One region of the Paracoccus sp. PARArs4 genome, then DNA from elsewhere that is predicted to be linked to it. Evidence: riboswitches for the same ligand, from Rfam matches in the RefSeq annotation. Region 1 holds a riboswitch; the other holds the start of a gene.
The links. A riboswitch is a leader RNA that binds a small molecule or an ion and turns the genes downstream of it on or off. The one in region 1 is predicted to bind cobalamin.
Positions count from the first base shown of each region.

Region 2: it holds a riboswitch for cobalamin, as region 1 does, so the genes downstream of both, QMZ16_RS14020 (ABC transporter substrate-binding protein) here and QMZ16_RS12120 (DUF1636 domain-containing protein) in region 1, are expected to answer to the same signal.

Region 1 is NZ_CAMZMW010000014.1:28,982-37,649, reverse strand. Features, by position in the region: gene QMZ16_RS12145 (asparaginase) at 1-113, shown strand, start outside; gene QMZ16_RS12140 (type II 3-dehydroquinate dehydratase) at 162-590, shown strand; gene QMZ16_RS12135 (trehalose-6-phosphate synthase) at 830-2,203, opposite strand; gene otsB (trehalose-phosphatase) at 2,213-2,941, opposite strand; gene cobO (cob(I)yrinic acid a,c-diamide adenosyltransferase) at 3,055-3,699, opposite strand; cobalamin riboswitch at 3,716-3,905, shown strand; gene QMZ16_RS12120 (DUF1636 domain-containing protein) at 4,000-4,353, shown strand; gene cobW (cobalamin biosynthesis protein CobW) at 4,357-5,400, shown strand; gene cobN (cobaltochelatase subunit CobN) at 5,400-8,582, shown strand; gene QMZ16_RS12105 (precorrin-3B synthase) at 8,579-8,668, shown strand, end outside.
Region 2 is NZ_CAMZMW010000019.1:2,425-11,092, forward strand. Features, by position in the region: gene QMZ16_RS14010 (YeeE/YedE family protein) at 1-329, shown strand, start outside; gene QMZ16_RS14015 (MBL fold metallo-hydrolase) at 326-1,210, shown strand; cobalamin riboswitch at 1,249-1,461, shown strand; gene QMZ16_RS14020 (ABC transporter substrate-binding protein) at 1,571-2,572, shown strand; gene QMZ16_RS14025 (iron ABC transporter permease) at 2,569-3,588, shown strand; gene QMZ16_RS14030 (ABC transporter ATP-binding protein) at 3,585-4,391, shown strand; gene QMZ16_RS14035 (LysE family translocator) at 4,321-4,926, opposite strand; gene QMZ16_RS14040 (Lrp/AsnC family transcriptional regulator) at 5,031-5,477, shown strand; gene QMZ16_RS14045 (SDR family oxidoreductase) at 5,499-6,248, opposite strand; gene QMZ16_RS14050 (Asd/ArgC dimerization domain-containing protein) at 6,322-7,233, opposite strand; gene QMZ16_RS14055 (GntR family transcriptional regulator) at 7,342-8,091, shown strand; gene QMZ16_RS14060 (ABC transporter substrate-binding protein) at 8,088-8,668, shown strand, end outside.

The DNA.
Region 1 (8,668 bases):
TGTGGTCCGGCCCCGAGACGCATGCGGGCCACCTTGCGCTGCTGGATGCGCGGGGACTGGTGCTGATCGATCCGGCGGGCGAAACCGCGGGCCATGTGCTGCTGCCCTGCTGACAGCGGCCGCGCCGCAGGCTAGGCATGAACGAAACGCACGAGGTCCCGATGTCGCAGATTTATGTCCTGAACGGTCCGAACCTGAACCTGCTGGGCCAGCGCCAGCCCGAAATCTATGGCCACGAGACGCTGGCCGATATCGAGGCCCTGTGCAGCGAGGCCGCAGGCCCGCACGAAATACGGTTCCTGCAGACGAACTGGGAAGGCCAGCTGATCGACTGGATCCACGAGGCCCGCCTGCAGGCCGCGGCCATCGTGATCAACCCCGCCGCGCTGACCCATACCTCGGTCGCGGTGCTGGATGCGCTGAACGCCTTCGACGGCCCCGTGATCGAGGTGCATATCAGCCAGGTCCACAAGCGCGAGGCGTTCCGGCACCATTCCTATGTCTCGCATCGCGCGGATGCGGTGATCGCGGGGATGGGTGTCCACGGCTATGGCGCGGGCGTCGCCCATGCGGTGCGGCTGATCGGCTGAGGAACGATCGGCCGCCGGTCTGTCCGCAGGGAGGAGGGGTGCGTCAGATCCGGCGGCCTACTTCGCTGGTCCAATCCAGAAGGCCAGGAGGCCCGGAACCGGTGGGTTGAACACTCGAGGTGGCGCGACCTCGTAACCCAAGGTTGCGCCCGTTTTCCCGCCCCGTCACGCATCACCGCATCGCGGCGGGGGTGCGGGCGCGATCTGCCGCGCGGGGCGGCAGAAACGCAGGCCGTTGCCTATTCGGTCAGCGCGTCCTGCGCGGCTTCCTCGTCCAGCGCCTTCAGATAGGCCGCCGACCACCAGGCGACGTCCTTCTCCAGCACCACGGACAGCAGCTCCTGGTGGCGGGACTTGCGCTCGGCCTTGGACATCCGCATGGCCGAGGCCATCGCGGCGGCGGTCTCGTGGGCGTCATGGGGGTTGATGACCAGCGCCGCGGGCATCTGCTCGACCGCGCCGGCAAAGCGCGACAGGATCAGCACGCCCGGATCCTCGGGGTCCTGGGCCGCGACGAATTCCTTGGCCACCAGGTTCATCCCGTCGGCCAGCGGCGTCACCAGCCCGATGCGCGCCTGCCGGTACAGCCCCGCCAGCACCTGCCGCGGATAGGGGCGGTTGATGAAGCGGATCGGCGTCCAGTTCAGCGTGGCGAACTGCCCGTTGATGCGGCCCGCCAGGTGCTCGGTCTCCTCGCGGATGTCGTCATAGGCCTGCACGCCGCTGCGCGTGGGCGGGGCGATCTGCAGGAACGAGATCTGCTCGTGCAGGTCCGGGATCTTGTCCAGAAGCTGCTGGAATGCGCGGAAACGCTGCGGGATGCCCTTGGAGTAATCCAGCCGGTCCACGCCGATCATCAGCCGGGCATTGGTCAGGAAGCGGACGCGGTCGGCATCCGGCGCATCGCGCGCCTCCTCGACGAAGGATCGCGCGTCGATGCCGATGGGGAACACCTCGGCGCGCAGGGTCCGTCCGCCAAGGGCGAAGCGGTTCTCGTCCGTCTGCTCCATCCCGGTCATGTGGTGGCCGCTGGCCGCGAAATTGTCCAGGTCGCGGCGCGCCTGGAACCCCACGAGGTCATAGGCCATCATCCAGTCGAACAGCTCGGCCGGGTTGGGCAGGGTCGCGCATTCGGCGGGCGCCGGGAAGGGGATGTGCAGGAAATGCCCGATGGCGTTCCGCACCCCCAGCTTGCGCAGCTCGGCCCCAAGGGCGAACAGCTGGTAATCCTGCACCCAGATGCGGTCATCTGGGCGCAGATGCGGCACCATCAGCCGCGCGATGCGGGCGCTGACCTTGCGGTATCCGTCCAGATAGATCGGATCCAGATGCGACAGGTCCGCCCGCCCGTGGCAGATGGGCCAGAGGACCGAGTTCGAGAAGCCCAGGTAGTAGTTGTGGTGATCCTCGGGGGACAGGTCGAAGGACAGGCGGTCGAAGGCCGCGCCGGGATGGTCGATCAGCGCATCGGCCGGATCGTCGACCGGTTCGCCGGAAAAGCCGATCCACAACCCGCCGGAACTGCGCAGCGCATCGTCCAGCGCCACCACGAGTCCCCCCGACGGATTGTCACCAAGGGGAAGACGATTCGAGACGACGACAAGGCGGGACATGATGTTCTCTCAGTTCTTCTGCAATGCTTCGTCCAACCAGTCGGCCAGCGCCGAGGGGTCGGGAAGACGGTGGCGGGCGGCGGTCATGCCGTCCCCGATCTTGATGGCGAAACCGCCGCGCGACTGGGCCTCGGCCATGGCGGGTTCGTCGGTCGTGTCGTCGCCCGCGAAGACGGGCATGCGCCCCGCGAAGGGCGGATGCTGCATCAGGCGGGCCATCGCGGTATCCTTGCCCACCCCGCCCGGGCGCAGCTCCAGCGCCATCTTGGCGGGTTGCAGCTGCAGGTGGGGATGCTCGGAGGCCAGCGCGGCCATCGTATCCTCGACGAAGCCGCGCAGCGCGGGGTCCGCGCGGTAATGCATGGCGACGCCGTGGGGCTTCTCCTCGACCAGGATGGCGGGATGGGGGGCCGCAAGTTCGCGGGTGCGGGCATGCAGCGCGGGCGCGTCGAAGGGATGTTCGTGCAGCGGCTCCACGTGGCCCGGCCCGGTGGACAGTTCGGAGCCGTGGCTGCCCGCGATCCAGCCACCGAACTCGGGCAGCATCCGGCGCAGGTCGCCCACGTCCCGCCCCGAGATCAGCGCGACCGCGCCCCCCTGCCGGTCGTGCAGCAGCGCGAGCCTGCGCCGCAGCGCGTCGGTGATCACCACCGCATCGGGTCGCGGCGCGATATCCACGAGACAGCCGTCGAAATCGAGGAACAGGGCGGCATCCGCAGGAAGGACTGGGGGCGTCATGTCTGGCCTTTCGTTTCTTGCGAAAGATGAACACGCAGCCCCGGCCTTGGGTTCACCCTGTCGTGACCACAATGCCGCATTGCGGCACCGCGGTCAAAGAAAGGCCGCGCGGATCAGAACTCGACCCCGGCCTGCGCCTTGATCCCGGCCCGGAACGGATGCTTCACCTGGCCCATCTCGGTCACCAGGTCGGCAGCCTCGACCAGCGCCTCGGGGGCGCCGCGCCCGGTCAGCACGACATGGGTCATGGGCGGCTTCTCGACCGCAAGGAAATCCAGCACCTGCTGCACGTCCAGATAGCCGTAGCGGAAGGCGATGTTGATCTCGTCCAGCAGGACCATGCGGATCTCGGGGTCGCGGATCAGCTCCTGCGCCTTCTGCCAGCCGGCCTCGGCCATGGCGATGTCGCGGGCGCGGTCCTGGGTTTCCCAGGTGAAGCCCTCGCCCATGGCGTGGAACTGGCACAGATCCGCGAAATGCGTGGTCAGCAGCGTGCGCTCGCCCGTGTCCCACGCCCCCTTGATGAACTGCACCACGGCCGAAGGCATCTCGTGGGCGATGCAGCGCATGATCATGCCGAAACCGCTGCTGGACTTGCCCTTGCCGGGGCCGGTATGGACGATGATCAGCCCCTTCTCGCCGGTCTTCGTCTCCATCATGCGGTCGCGGGCGGCCTTCTTCTTGGCCATCTTGGCGCTGTGGCGGGCCTCGGTTTCGTCGCTCTGTTCCGTCACGGCCTTGGTCCTTTCGGTTGACATTCGGGGGCGGTCCGGACTTTGGTAAACCCGCGCTGGTTCCCGCCGCAAGGCGGGCGAAGAGGGAATGCGAAGGGCCACCGCCCGAACGCAGCCGCCCCCGCGACCGTGACCGGAGAGGTCGCCCGTGCCACTGGCCCCGTGCCGGGAAGGTGGGCCGACCGTTTGATCCGCAAGCCGGGAGACCTGCCAGCGCCGAACGATCACGGGCGGACGGGGTGTTTTCCGCAACCGGCAGCCGACGGCCATGGGGGCCGTCCTGTTGGCCATGCCCTGCCGCCGCAGCGAAAGGACGGGCCCGCGATGCGCGCCATTCTGCATGTCTGCACCACCTGCCGGGGCACCGACCCGGCGGCAGACCCCGATGCGCCCCGCCCCGGCGCGACCCTGCACGCCGCCCTGTCAACGGCACCGCCCGAAGGGGTCGAGGTGCGCGCCGTCGAATGCCTGTCGGCCTGTTCGCAGGGCTGTTCCGTCGCGCTGCATGCCCCGGGCAAGTGGTCCTATGTCTATGGCCGCCTGGGCCCCGAGGATGCCGCCGACATCCGCGAGGGCGCCTCGGCCTATGCCGCGACGCCGGACGGGCTGGTCCCGTGGCGGCAGCGCCCCGTCATCTTCCGCAAGCAGAGCCTTGCCCGCATCCCCCCGCAGGAGTGATCCATGACCGACCTCACCAAGACCCCCGTCACCGTCATCACGGGCTTTCTGGGCGCAGGCAAGACGACCCTGATCCGTCACCTGATGCAGAACCCGCAGGGCAAGCGGCTGGCCGTTCTGGTCAACGAATTCGGCACGATGGGCGTCGATGGCGACATCCTGAAGGGCTGCGCCGACGACAACTGCCCCGCCGATGCCATCATGGAGCTGTCGAACGGCTGCATCTGCTGCACCGTGGCCGACGACTTCATCCCCACGCTGGAACGGCTGATGGCCCTGCCGCAGAAGCCCGACCACATCCTGATCGAAACCTCGGGTCTTGCGCTGCCCAAACCCCTGCTGAAGGCGTTCGACTGGCCCGCGATCCGCTCGCGCATCACCGTGGACGGGGTGATCGCCCTTGCCGATGCCGAGGCCGTGGCCGCGGGCCGCTTCGCGCCCGACGAGGATGCCGTGCAGGCGCAGCGCCTGGCCGATGAGGGGCTGGATCACGACACCCCCCTGGCCGAGGTCTTCGAGGACCAGATCGCCTGCGCCGACGTGATCCTGCTGACCAAGGCGGACCTTGCGGGCCAGGACGGCCTGGCCGCCGCCCGCGCCGTGATCGAGGCCGAGGCCCCGCGCAAGCTGCCCATGCTGGCCGTGACCGAAGGAGCGATCGACCCGCGCCTGATCCTGGGCCTGAACGCGGCGGCCGAGGATGACATCGACGCCCGCCCCAGCCACCATGACGGTGCCGACGATCACGAACACGAGGATTTCGACACCATCGTCGTCGACCTGCCCGAGATCGACGATCCGCAGGCGCTGTCGGACCGCATCGCGGATCTGGCGCGGACGCATGACATCCTGCGGGTCAAGGGCCACGTCGCCGTTCAGGGCAAGCCGATGCGCCTGCTGGTGCAGGCCGTCGGCGCGCGGGTGCGCCACCAGTACGACCGCCCCTGGGGCGACGCGCCCCGCATCTCGCGACTGGTGGTGATCGCCGAACACGACCGCATCGACGCGCCCGCGATCCGCGCGATGCTGCAGGCCGTGCCCGCCTGATGCATGTGGTCTTCCGCGAACGCGTGGGGCTCGAGGAAACGGACGCCCCCTATGACCCCGGCCAGACGCCGGGCGACCTGGTGGCGCTGTCCTTTTCCGACAGCGACCTGGGCGCGTTCGCGGCGGGCTGGCACCGGGCGGATGGAGGGCTTCCGTCGCTGCGGCTGTGCAACCTCGTGGCGCTTCGGCACCCGGTCTCGGTCGATACCTATGTCGACCAGACGCTCTCGGGGGCCAAGGGCATCCTGATCCGCCTGATCGGCGGCGAGGCCTATTGGCCCTATGGCCTTGCATCCGTCCAGGACCTGGCGCGGCGCAAGGGGATCGCCTTGGCCGTCCTGCCCGCCGACGGGCGCGACGATCCCCGGCTGGAGGAGATGTCCACCGTCCCCGCATCGGTGCTGCGCGTGCTGCGCCGCCATTGCGACCAGGGCGGCGCGGTGGCCGCGCAGGCGGCGCTGGCGCAGATGGCCATCGCGGCGGGTCTGCACGCGGCACCCGTCGCGGGCCGCACCGCCCTGCCGCAGATGGGGTTCCACGACCCCGATCTGGGCGTCGTTCCGGCCCCGCCGCAGGGGGCCGTGCTTGTCACCTTCTATCGCAGCTGGCTGGCCGCCGCCGATACCGCCGCCATCGACGCAGTGATCCGCAAGCTGCGCGATCGCGGCATCCCGGCAATCGGCGTCTTCACCCCCTCGCTCAAGTCCGAGGGCTTTGCCGATTTCCTGCGCGGGGCCGACCTGCGCCCGCGGGCAATCGTCAACGCCACGGGCTTCTCCGCCGCGCCCTTCGGCGGGCTGACCTGCCCCGTCTTCCAGATCGCGCTGTCCACCAACCGCCGCCGCGAATGGGCCGAGGCCGAGCGTGGGCTGTCGCCATCCGATCTTGCGATGAACGTCGTCCTGCCCGAGGTGGACGGGCGCGTCTTCGCGGGCGTCGTCAGCTTCAAGTCCCCCGCGCCGCGCGATTCCCTGCTGCAATATTCGCGCTTCGCCCATCGGCCCGACCCCGCCATGGTGGGTGCGGCATGCGACCGGATCGCGGCATGGCTGCGCCTGTCCGAACGCGACGGGCCGCGCGTGGCGATGGTGCTGTCCACCTATCCGGGGCGGGACTGGCAGATGGCCCACGCGGTCGGGCTGGACGCGCTGGCATCGGCGGATGCGGTGGCGGGGATGCTGGGGCACGCCCCCCTTGCGGCAGAGCTGGCCGAGGCCGCGATCCGCTGGCCGCTGGAGGATTACCGTGCGGCGCTTGGGACGCTGCCACAGGCGCTGCGGGACCGGCTGCGGGCCGAATGGGGCGATCCCTCGGACGACCCCGATTGCCGCGACGGCGCGTTCCACCTGCGCGCGCTGGTCCGCGACGACCTGATCCTGGCGCTGCAACCCGAGCGCAGCCACCGAAAGGGGCGCGAGGACGAATACCACGACCTGACCCGCCTGCCCCGCCACGCCTATGTCGCCTTCTACCTGTGGCTGCGGGCGCAGGCGCCCGATGCGCTGATCCACATGGGCGCGCATGGCACGCTGGAATGGCTGCCGGGCAAATCCGTCGCGCTGTCGGGCGAATGCTGGCCGCAGGCGCTGACCGGGGCGCTGCCCGTCATCTATCCCTTCATCGTCAACGACCCGGGCGAGGCCGCGCAGGCCAAGCGACGCCTGGGCGCGGTCACATTGGGGCACATGCCCCCGCCGATGCGTGCCGCCAGCCTACCCCTCGGCATGGCCGCGCTGGAACGCCTGCTGGACGAATATTCCACCGCCGACGGGCTGGACCCCGCCCGCCGCGACCGCCTGATCGCCGATATCCGCGACGAGGCCCGCGCATCGGGCGTGGAAACCGACCTGGGCATCCCCGCCGATGCCTCGGCCGCCGAGGCGATCACCCGGATCGACCGCTTCGTCTGCGACATCAAGGAAAGCCAGTACGGCGAGGGGCTGCATGTCTGGGGCAGCGGCCCCTGCGGCGATGCCGAGCGTCGGGGCCTTACGACCGCGCTGGCGGGGCGCTTCGTGGCCCCCGGGCCGTCCGGCTCTCCCGCACGGGGCCGGTCCGATGTGATGCCCACGGGGCGGAATATGTTTTCCACCGATCCGCGCGCGGTTCCGACGCCCGCCGCCCATGCGCAGGGCGTGAAACTGGCCGAGGAGCTGCTGCGCCGCCACCTGCAGGACCACGGCGACTGGCCGCGCGGGCTGGTCGTCGATCTGTGGGGCAGCGCCACGATGCGCACCGCGGGCGAGGAATTCGCCATGGCCCTGCACCTCGCCGGTCTGCGCCCCGCCTGGGACGAAGGCTCGGGCCGCGTCAGCGGGGTCGAGGTCGTGCCCCTTGCGCTGCTGGGCCGCCCGCGCATCGACGTGACGCTGCGGGTCTCGGGGCTGTTCCGCGACGTGTTCCCGGTGCTGGCGCAGATGTTCCAGACGGGCATCCGCGCACTGGCCGAACGGGACGAGGCTGCGGACCAGAACCCCTATGCCACCGATGCGCCGCGTGTCTTCGGCCCCGCGCCCGGCAGCTATGGGCTGGGGATGGGGACCGCGCCCGACAGCTTTACAGATGCCGCCCGCGCCGCCGCGGGCGAGGCATGGCTGGCCGCGTCCGAATGGGCCATCGGCGCGGACGGGCAATCGCGCCGCGACCGAGAGGCGCTGGACCTGCGCATGGCCGGTGCCGACAGCTTCGTCCACGCGCAGGACCTGCCGGAATCGGACCTGCTGCTGGCCGCCGACTATGCCGCGCACGAGGCAGGCTTCGCCGCCGCCGTCGCGCGGATCGGGGGCGCGGCGCCCGCGCTCTATCACCTGGACGCGACGCAGCCCGACCGCCCCCGCGCCCGCACCCTGCCCGAAGAGATCGCCCGCACCGTCCGCGCCCGCGCCGCCGATCCCGCATGGGCCGACGCGATGACCCGCCACGGTTTCCGCGGCGCGGCCGAGATCGCGGCGACGCTGGACCACATGGCGGCCTTCGCGCATCTGGCGGGCGCGGTGCCGCCGCATCTGTTCGACCTCTATCACGACGCGACGCTTGGCCGCCCCGAGATCGAGCGTTTCATGGCCGAGGCCAACCCGGCCGCCCTTCAGGCGATGCGCGACCTGTTCCGCCGCCTGCACGATGCGGGCCTGTGGGTGACGCGCCGCAACTCCATCGCCGCAACCCTGGGGGCCGCCGAATGAGCGGGATCCGGGGATGGTGTCCCGGCGCCCTGCGCCCGATGGAATCCGGCGACGGGCTGGTCGTCCGCATCCGCCCGCGCGGCGGC
Region 2 (8,668 bases), on a different contig from region 1:
GGGCGTGGGACCCGTCGCTGGCCTTCGTGATGGGGGGCGCGCTGGCCGTCGCGCTGCCGGGATACCGGCTGGCCCTGCGGATGGACGGACCGCTGCTGGCACAGCGCTTCGATCTGCCGACAGCGACCCGCCCGGATGCGCGCCTGATCGGGGGATCCGCCATCTTCGGCATCGGCTGGGGCATCGCGGGCTTCTGCCCCGGGGCTGCGATCCCCGCGCTCGGGACCCTGCGATGGGAGGTTGCCTTGTTCCTGTCGGCTGTCATCATCGGCTTCATGCTGCGCCGCATGTCGTTCCCGGCCCCCCGCCCGAAGGAGATCCCCAGATGACCGCCTTTCCGCTTCGCATGGACATCCACCCCGAGGTTCACGGCTTCTTCGACAAGGACACGAACACGATCAGCTACCTGGTGCGGGACCCGTCATCCGACGCCTGCGCGATCATCGACAGCGTGATGGACATCGACTACTCCGCCGGGCGGATCACCCATGACCACGCGGACGAGCTGATCCGCCAGGTGCGCGACCGCGGGCTGCGGCTGGAATGGATCATCGAAACGCATGTCCATGCCGACCACCTGTCCGCCGCGCCCTATATCCAGGAACGGCTGGGCGGCAGGATCGGCATCGGCGCGCAGATCATGGTCGTTCAGGACACCTTCGGCAAGATCTTCAACGAGGGGACCGAGTTCCAGCGCGACGGCAGCCAGTTCGACCGCCTGTTCGAGGATGGCGACCGCTACATGGTGGGCAACATGCCGGTCTTTGCGATCCATACCCCCGGTCACACCCCCGCCTGCATGGTCCATGTCATGGGCGACGCGGCCTTTGTCGGGGACACGCTGTTCATGCCGGATGGCGGCTCGGCCCGTGCCGATTTTCCCGGCGGCGATGCGGGGGTGCTGTTCGATTCCATCCAGCGCGTCCTGACGCTGCCGGACGAGATGCGCCTGTTCATGTGCCACGATTACGGCCCGAACGGCCGCGACATCCAGTGGCAGACCACCGTGGCCGAGGAAAAGGCCCACAACATCCATGTCGGCAATGGCCGCACCCGCGAGGAATTCGTCCGCTTCCGGACCGAACGCGACGCGACGCTGGCGATGCCGCGGCTGATCATCCCCTCGCTTCAGGTGAACATGCGCGGGGGCGAGGTTCCGACCGACAGGGATGGCCGTCCCATGCTGAAGGTGCCGGTCAACGGACTGTAGGTCGCGGTCCTGGCCGATTGACTTGGCCCCCGGCAGCGGTCATGCATCGCTGCGATGGTTCCCGCGCGGCCAAGGTTCCGGGCGGGTGAAAAGGGAACGCGGTGAGGTGTAACCAGAAGGTGCCGATTCCGCGACTGCCCCCGCAACTGTAAGCGGTAGCCGACCCCATATGCCACTGGCGCCCGCGCCGGGAAGGCGGGCAAGGCCGCGATCCGCAAGTCAGGAGACCTGCCATCGCGACTGCGACCATGCCGGGCGGGGTGCCCCGGAGGGATCACGCTGGCGATGCGCCCGGTCCCGCCGGAACGTCGTCCTGCGCCTTCCTTTGCCCCGTCCTTCACAACGATGAAGGACGACAAGATGAAGAAGCTTGCGATCGCGATCTGCGCGACTGGATTTCCGCTGGCGGCGCTTGCCGCGCCGACCGAATACCCCCTGACCATCGAGAATTGCGGCCATCGCGTGACGATCCCGGAACGCCCGGCGAATGTCGTCTCGATCGGCCAGTCCACGACCGAGATCCTCTATGCCCTGGGGCAGCAGGACCGCATGGCCGGCACGGCGCTGTGGTTCAACGGCGTGCTGCCGGATTACGCCCGGATCGACGCCGGGGTGGAGCGCATCAGCGACAACACCCCCAGCTTCGAGGCCGTGGTGAACAAGCGCCCCGGCTTCGTGCCCACGATGTTCGAATGGATGATCGGCGAACAGGGCGCGGTCGGCACCCGCGAACAGTTCGAAGATCTGGGCATCCCGACCTATGTCATGCCGACCGATTGCAGCGGCAAGGACAATCTTGTCGGCGCCGACGGCACGCGCCTTGCGCCCTTCGACATCGGCACGCTGTGGGACAGCATCACGCAGATCGCCACGGTGATGGATGCGCAGGCGGCGGGCGATGCGCTGGTCGCCGACCTGCAATCGCGCGAACGCGCGGTCGTGGCGCAGGCGCGGGCGCTGGATCTGCCCGACGCCTCGGCGGCGGTCTGGTTCTCCTCGTCCGAGATGGAGGCCGATCCCTACATGGCAGGGGGCATGGGCATCCCGGCCTGGATGCTGTACCGGCTGGGCCTGCGCAACGTCGTCTCATCCGACGAGGAATGGCCGACGGTGGGGTGGGAGACCATCGCCCGCGCCGATCCCTCGGTCCTGTTCATCGCGCGGATGGATCGCCGCCGCTTCCCGGCCGACGACGTGCAGGCCAAGCTGGAGTTCCTGCGCAGCGATCCCGTGACCAGCCGCATGCAGGCGGTCCGCGATGACCGCATCGTCATCATCGACGCCGAGGCCATGCATGGCAGCATCCGCATGCTGGACGGGCTGGAGGCCATGGCCGAGGGGATGGGCAGGCTGGCCGAATGACGCTTCGGACGCTGCCCCTGATCCTTGGCCTGATCGTGGTCGCGCCCCTGCTGGGCGCGGCCCTGGGCGAGACGCCGATCCCGCCCGCGACGGTGTGGAAAGCGCTGGCGAACCAGCTGTGGGACGCGGGCCACGCGGTCGATCCCATCGACCAGGGCATCGTCTGGGCCTATCGCCTGCCGCGCGCGCTGGTCGCGGGGGCCTGCGGGGCGGGGCTGGCGATCTCGGGGCTGGTGCTGCAGACGCTGCTGCGCAATGCGCTGGCCGATCCCTATCTGCTGGGCATCTCGGCGGGGGCGTCGACGGGTGCGGTGCTGGTCGCGGTGGCGGGCCTCGGGGCGGGGATGCTGCCCATGTCGGCGGGGGCGCTGATCGGTGCGCTGACGGCCTTCGCGCTGGTCGTGGGCCTTGCACGGCTGTCTGGCGGCGGACCGGGCGCTCGGGGTGCCGCGCAGATCGTGCTGGCGGGGATTGCGGGCTCGCAGCTGTTCAACGCGCTGACCAGCTTCGTGATCGCGCGGTCGGCCAATGCAGAACAAGCGCGCGGGATCATGTTCTGGCTGATGGGCAACCTGTCCGGCACCCGGTGGGAGGATGTCGGCAGCACGCTGACCGCTGCCATCGTCGCGCTGGCCGTCACGCTGTGGCACGTGCGCGCGCTGGACGCCTTCGCCTTCGGCAGCGATGCGGCGGCGGGGCTGGGCGTGCCCGTGCGCCGCGTGCAGGCGGTCCTGATTCTTGCGACGGCGGGGGCGACGGCGATGATGGTCTCGGTCACCGGGGCCATCGGCTTCGTGGGGCTGGTCGTGCCCCATGCGGCGCGGTTCCTCGTGGGCAGCCGGCATGGCAGGCTGGTTCCGGCGACCGCGCTTGCCGGAATGGTCTTCCTGATCGCCGCGGACGTGATCGCGCGCGTGCTGGTGCCGGGTCAGACCCTGCCCATCGGCGTGGTGACCGCGCTGGTCGGCGCGCCTGCCTTTGCCGTCATCCTGATCCGGGCAAGGGGGTCCGCATGACGCTGGAGGCCAGATCGCTGTCGTATCGCGGGATCCTGCGCGACGTGGACCTGCGGCTGTCGGGCCCCGAGGTTCTGGGCCTGATCGGGCCGAACGGCTCGGGGAAATCGACGCTGATGCGGCTGATGTCGGGCCTGATCCGGGCGGATCGCGGGGCGGTGACGCTGGACGGGCACCCCATCTGCAGTCTGCGCCGTCGCGACGTGGCGCGGCGCATGGCGATGGTCGCCCAATCCGCCGAGACCGCCGACCGCATCACCGTCCGCGATGCGGTCTCGCTTGGGCGCACGCCCTGGCTGGACGCGCTGCGGCGCTGGTCCGATGCGGACGCGGCGCATGTCGCCCGCGCGCTGGAACGCGCGGATCTGACCCATCTTGCGGATCGCGACTGGTCCACCCTGTCGGGCGGCGAAAGACAGCGCGCCCATATCGCCCGCGCCCTTGCGCAGGACCCCGCGATCCTGCTGCTGGACGAGCCGACGAACCATCTGGATATCGGCCATCAACTGGCGATCCTGGATCTGGTGCACGCCCTGCGCATCCCCACCATGATCGCGCTGCACGACCTGAACCAGGCGATGCGCTGCGACCGGCTGGCGGTCATGTCCGCCGGTCGGCTGGTCGCGGTCGGGCCGCCCGAACAGGTGCTGACCGCGGACCTGCTGGCCGATGTCTTCGGCGTTCGCGCCACCGTGCTGACCGATCCCGACGACGGCAGCCGGCTGATGCGGTTCAAGCCCCTGCGCCAAGCCCCAGCACCGGCCACAGCGAGGCGACCAGCAGCGCCGCCATCGTCACGTTGAAGACCCGCAGCCGCACCGGGTTCGACAGCCAGCGCCGGACCACCGTCCCCAGCCACGCCCAGACCGAGATCGCCGGAAAGGACACCAGCGCAAACGCCCCCGCGACCAGCGCCACCGACAGGAACGAACGGTCGGGCGCATAGAGCGTGACGGCCGACAGGCACATCGCCCATGCCTTGGGGTTGACCCACTGGAACGCCGCCGCCTGAAGCGCGGTCATGGGGCGCGCATCGGCGGCGCGGTCCTGGATGGGGGCGGCGGTCGCGACCTTGGCCGCAAGCCACAGAAGATAGCCGACCGACAGCACCTTCAGCACGGTGTTCAGCACCGGCACCGCCTGGAACAGCGCCATCAGCCCCGCGCCCACCAGAAGCGACATCAACGAGACCCCGCCCACGATCCCGATCATGTGCGGCAGCGTCCGGCGAAAGCCGAAATTCGCGCCCGATGCCATCAGCATCAGGTTGTTCGGCCCCGGCGTGATCGTGGCGGCAAGGGCAAAGCCCAGAAGGGCGGTCAGGACGGTCATGGTCATCGGTCTTGTCTCTGGCTTGGTTCGGCGCAACAATAGCGGTGATCCGGCGCAATGATCCGCCAAATATCGTGCTGAACGCGATAATCGCGCAATGAAAGGCCCCGATGGATCCTCTGGACGTGAAGATATTGCAGGCTTTGCGGCGCGACGGGCGCATCAGCAACGTCGCGCTGGCCGAGCGGGTCGGGCTGTCGCCCTCGGCCTGCCTGCGGCGCGTGCAGGAACTGGAGCGTTCGGGCATCATCCGCGGCTATCGCGTGGTGACCGATCCCGAACGGATGGGGCGGGGGCTGGCCGTCTATGTCATGGTCGGGCTGTCATCGCACAACAAGCGCGCGCAAGAGGGGTTCGAGCACGCAATGGCCGCCGCCCCCGAGGTGGTCGAGTGCCACAACATCGCGGGCTCGTTCGAATACATCTTGCGGGTCGAGACCGCCGATCTTGCGGCCTACAAGCGCTTCCATACCGAGGTTCTGGGCACGCAGTCGCATGTGAACGCGATCAATTCCCACATCGTCATGGACAGCAGCAAGGACGAACGCGCGACCTGACGGGCAGGCCGCGCGGGTGTCTCAGTCGATCAGGCCGACGCTGCGGCGGATCCCCTTGTCCCGAAGCGAGATCTCGTCGCCAAGCCACTGATCGGCCTCGGGGCCGCACATCCACAGCAACGCGCGGGCGGGCCATTCGGGCGGGATATGCACGGACCAGTCGAGCTGGCTGACCGGGTTGATGCCGCTGTCGCGGATCGCGGCCTGCATGTCGGTGGCGACGGTGCCGGGCGACAGGCTGATGGCGCGGATGCCGTCGCCGCGCGCCTCGAGGTCCAGCGCACGGGTCAGCATCAGCGCCCCGGCCTTGCTGGCGCAATAGGCGCTCCAACCTTCCTGCGGGCCATGCGCGGCGCCCGAGCCGATGGTCAGGATCGTGCCGCCCCCCGCCTTGCGCATCACGGGCAGGGCCGCGCGTATGCCGTTGAAGACGCCCTTGATGTTCACGTCGATGGCCTGGCCCCATTCGTCGGGGTCGGCATCGGCTATGCCCGCAATGGGACCGATTAGCCCCGCATTGTTGATCAGCACGTCCAGCCGGCCGAAGCGTTCCAGCAGCGTCGCGACGGCCTGCTGCATCGCCACCGCATCGGCCACGTCGCCTGCCAGCGCCACGCCGCCGATCTCGGACGCCAGGGCCGCGACGGCATCCGTGCTGCGGGCCATGACGCCGACCTTCGCGCCCGCATCCGCGAACAGCCGCGCCGTCGCCGCGCCGATCCCCCGGCTTGCGCCCGTGACTAGAACCACCTTGTCCTTCATGTCGGCCATCCTGCCGCCCCCGTTCTTGTGCTGCATATTCGGACGACACCCTAATCGCGTGGAGACCCGAAGGAAAAGGGCGTCACGGCAGGATGCCCGCCAGATCGACCATCAGTCCCGTCGTGGCCATCCCCAGATTGTCGCCGCGCAGGGTCAGCTGCAGCCAGCCGTCCGGCCCGATCCGCAGTCCCTCGATGGTGCAGAACGCGTCCTCCTGCACGATCTCGGGGCGGTGCAGGGGCATCGCCTCGGGGGCCGTCGCAAGATGGATGCCCGGCACGTCCGACAGCGCCGCGGCGATCTGTTCGCGGGTCGCATCCGCGGCCAGCCGCGCGGTCAGCGTGATCGTGTGCCCGCGCCAGACCGGAACGCGCGTCGCCATGCAACTGGTGGTGAAGGCGCCCCCGAACAGGATGCGCAGTTCATCCTCCAGCGCGCGGGCCTCGCCCGGCAGGACCGAGGTCACGTGGTCATGCGCCCGATGCGCCTGCATCCCCGGCAGGTCCGTGCCGCTGACAGCCTGCAGCGTCGTGACATGCAGCGCGTCGATCCCGAAGGCGCGGTGCAGCCGCGCAAGAGGCAGGGCGCAGATCGCGGTCGTGCAGTTCGGCGTGGCCAGAAGCTGATGCCCGCGCGTGTCCGGCAGCGGCATTCCGGGCGCCAGCAGCAGCCCCGCCCCGCGTGCGTATTCGCAATGCGACAGGATGCGCGCGCCGCGGCCCAGATGCCGCTTCTCGATCGCCTCGGCGCCCGCATCGGGCAGGAAGGACAGGATCAGGTCGCCCGGCGCGGCGGCATCGGGGGACAGGATGCGCTGGCCCAGCACGAAATCGCGGGCCTCGGGCGCTGCGAACCACGGCAGATCGGCAGCCGATTCTGCGTGGCGATGATCGTGCAGGCTGACGATCTCCAGTCCCGGTTCGCGCAGAAGGCGTGCCACGAGATGCTGGCCCAGAAGCCCAAGTGCCCCGAGAACGGACAGTTTTTTCGTCACGGCAATCCTCCATGCAGATTTTTCTTGCCAGATTGAATATGTCATCACACCATACCTGACATGTTAAAGCGAGCGGTATGACATTTCATGTATGATCCAAGCTCTCCCATGTTGCGTTCGGGCCTTTCGGATGGCGGGCTTCCCAGCCCCGACGCCAAGTCCCGCTTTGCCGAGGACCGGATGCTTGCCGCCACCATCTGGTGCGAGATCGCGCCCGGCGAGGTCATCACCGAGGCCGACGCGATGGAGCGTTTCGGCCTGTCGCGCGCCGCGGCCCGTGCGGGGCTGATGCGGCTGGGCTTCGACGGATGGGCATCGCCCAAGGCGCGGATGGGGTGGGAGGTGCTGCCGATCACCGGCCAGCTGATCGGCGACGTGCTGTCGGCCCGCCGCATCGTCGAACCCGGCCTTGCCCATGTGCGCCTGACCGACGCCGCCCTGACCGAGATGGAGCAGATCCACGACATCCTGAAGGCCCTGTCTCGCGGTGGCGACGATGCCGCGGTCAGCGCGGTGCGCCTGCATGTGGACCGGATCGACGGGCTGCTTCTGGGGGCGATCAACCCCTTCACCGCGCGCCACCTGCGCAAGCTGTGGCACCATTCCGCGCGGATCACCCATTTCCTGGAAGGCGACAGCGGCACGCTGTTCCGCCGGGACGACGTGTCAGACCTGGTGGGGGCGGTGCTGCAACGCGACGCCGCCGGCATCGAGCGCGCGCGACTGGCGCTGATCGATGCGCAGGAACGCTATTTCCTTCGCCAGCTTCTGAAGAACGACGCGCCGCTGATGCCGGGCAGCGGGCTGGCGGCGCGCAACAACCACGAAAACGCTGCGACCAACAGGAGACCTCAATGACCCCCAAGCTCAACCTGCTGCTGGCCAGTGTCGCAGCCGCCACCCTTGCACTGCCCGCGATGGCCAAGGACCTGACCGTCGATCTGTCGGGCGAGCCGTCCTCGCTGGACCCGCAGGTGCAGTGGAACCCCGACAGCTACTATGTCTATCGCAACATCTTCGACAACCTGGTCACGCGCGACAATGACGGCAACATCGTGCCGCAGATCGCGACCGCGTGGGAACAGGTCAGCGATACCGAGATGCTGCTGACGCTGCGCGACGACGTGACCTTCCATGACGGCCAGAAGCTGACCGCCGAGGATGTGGTCTTTTCCGTCCAGCGCATCACCGACCCGGAATTCGCCTCGCCGCAGCTGGGTCAGTTCAACCAGATCGCATCTGCCGAGGCGGTCGATGACGTGACCGTCAAGCTGACCACCGACGGTCCCTATCCGGCGCTGATGGCGCAGCTGGTCAAGCTGTCGGTCGTGCCCAAGCACGTGGTCGAGGAAGTCGGCGCCGAGGCGTTCAACGCGGCCCCCGTGGGGTCGGGCCCCTACAAGTTCGAGGGCTGGGATCGCGGCGTGTCCGTCAC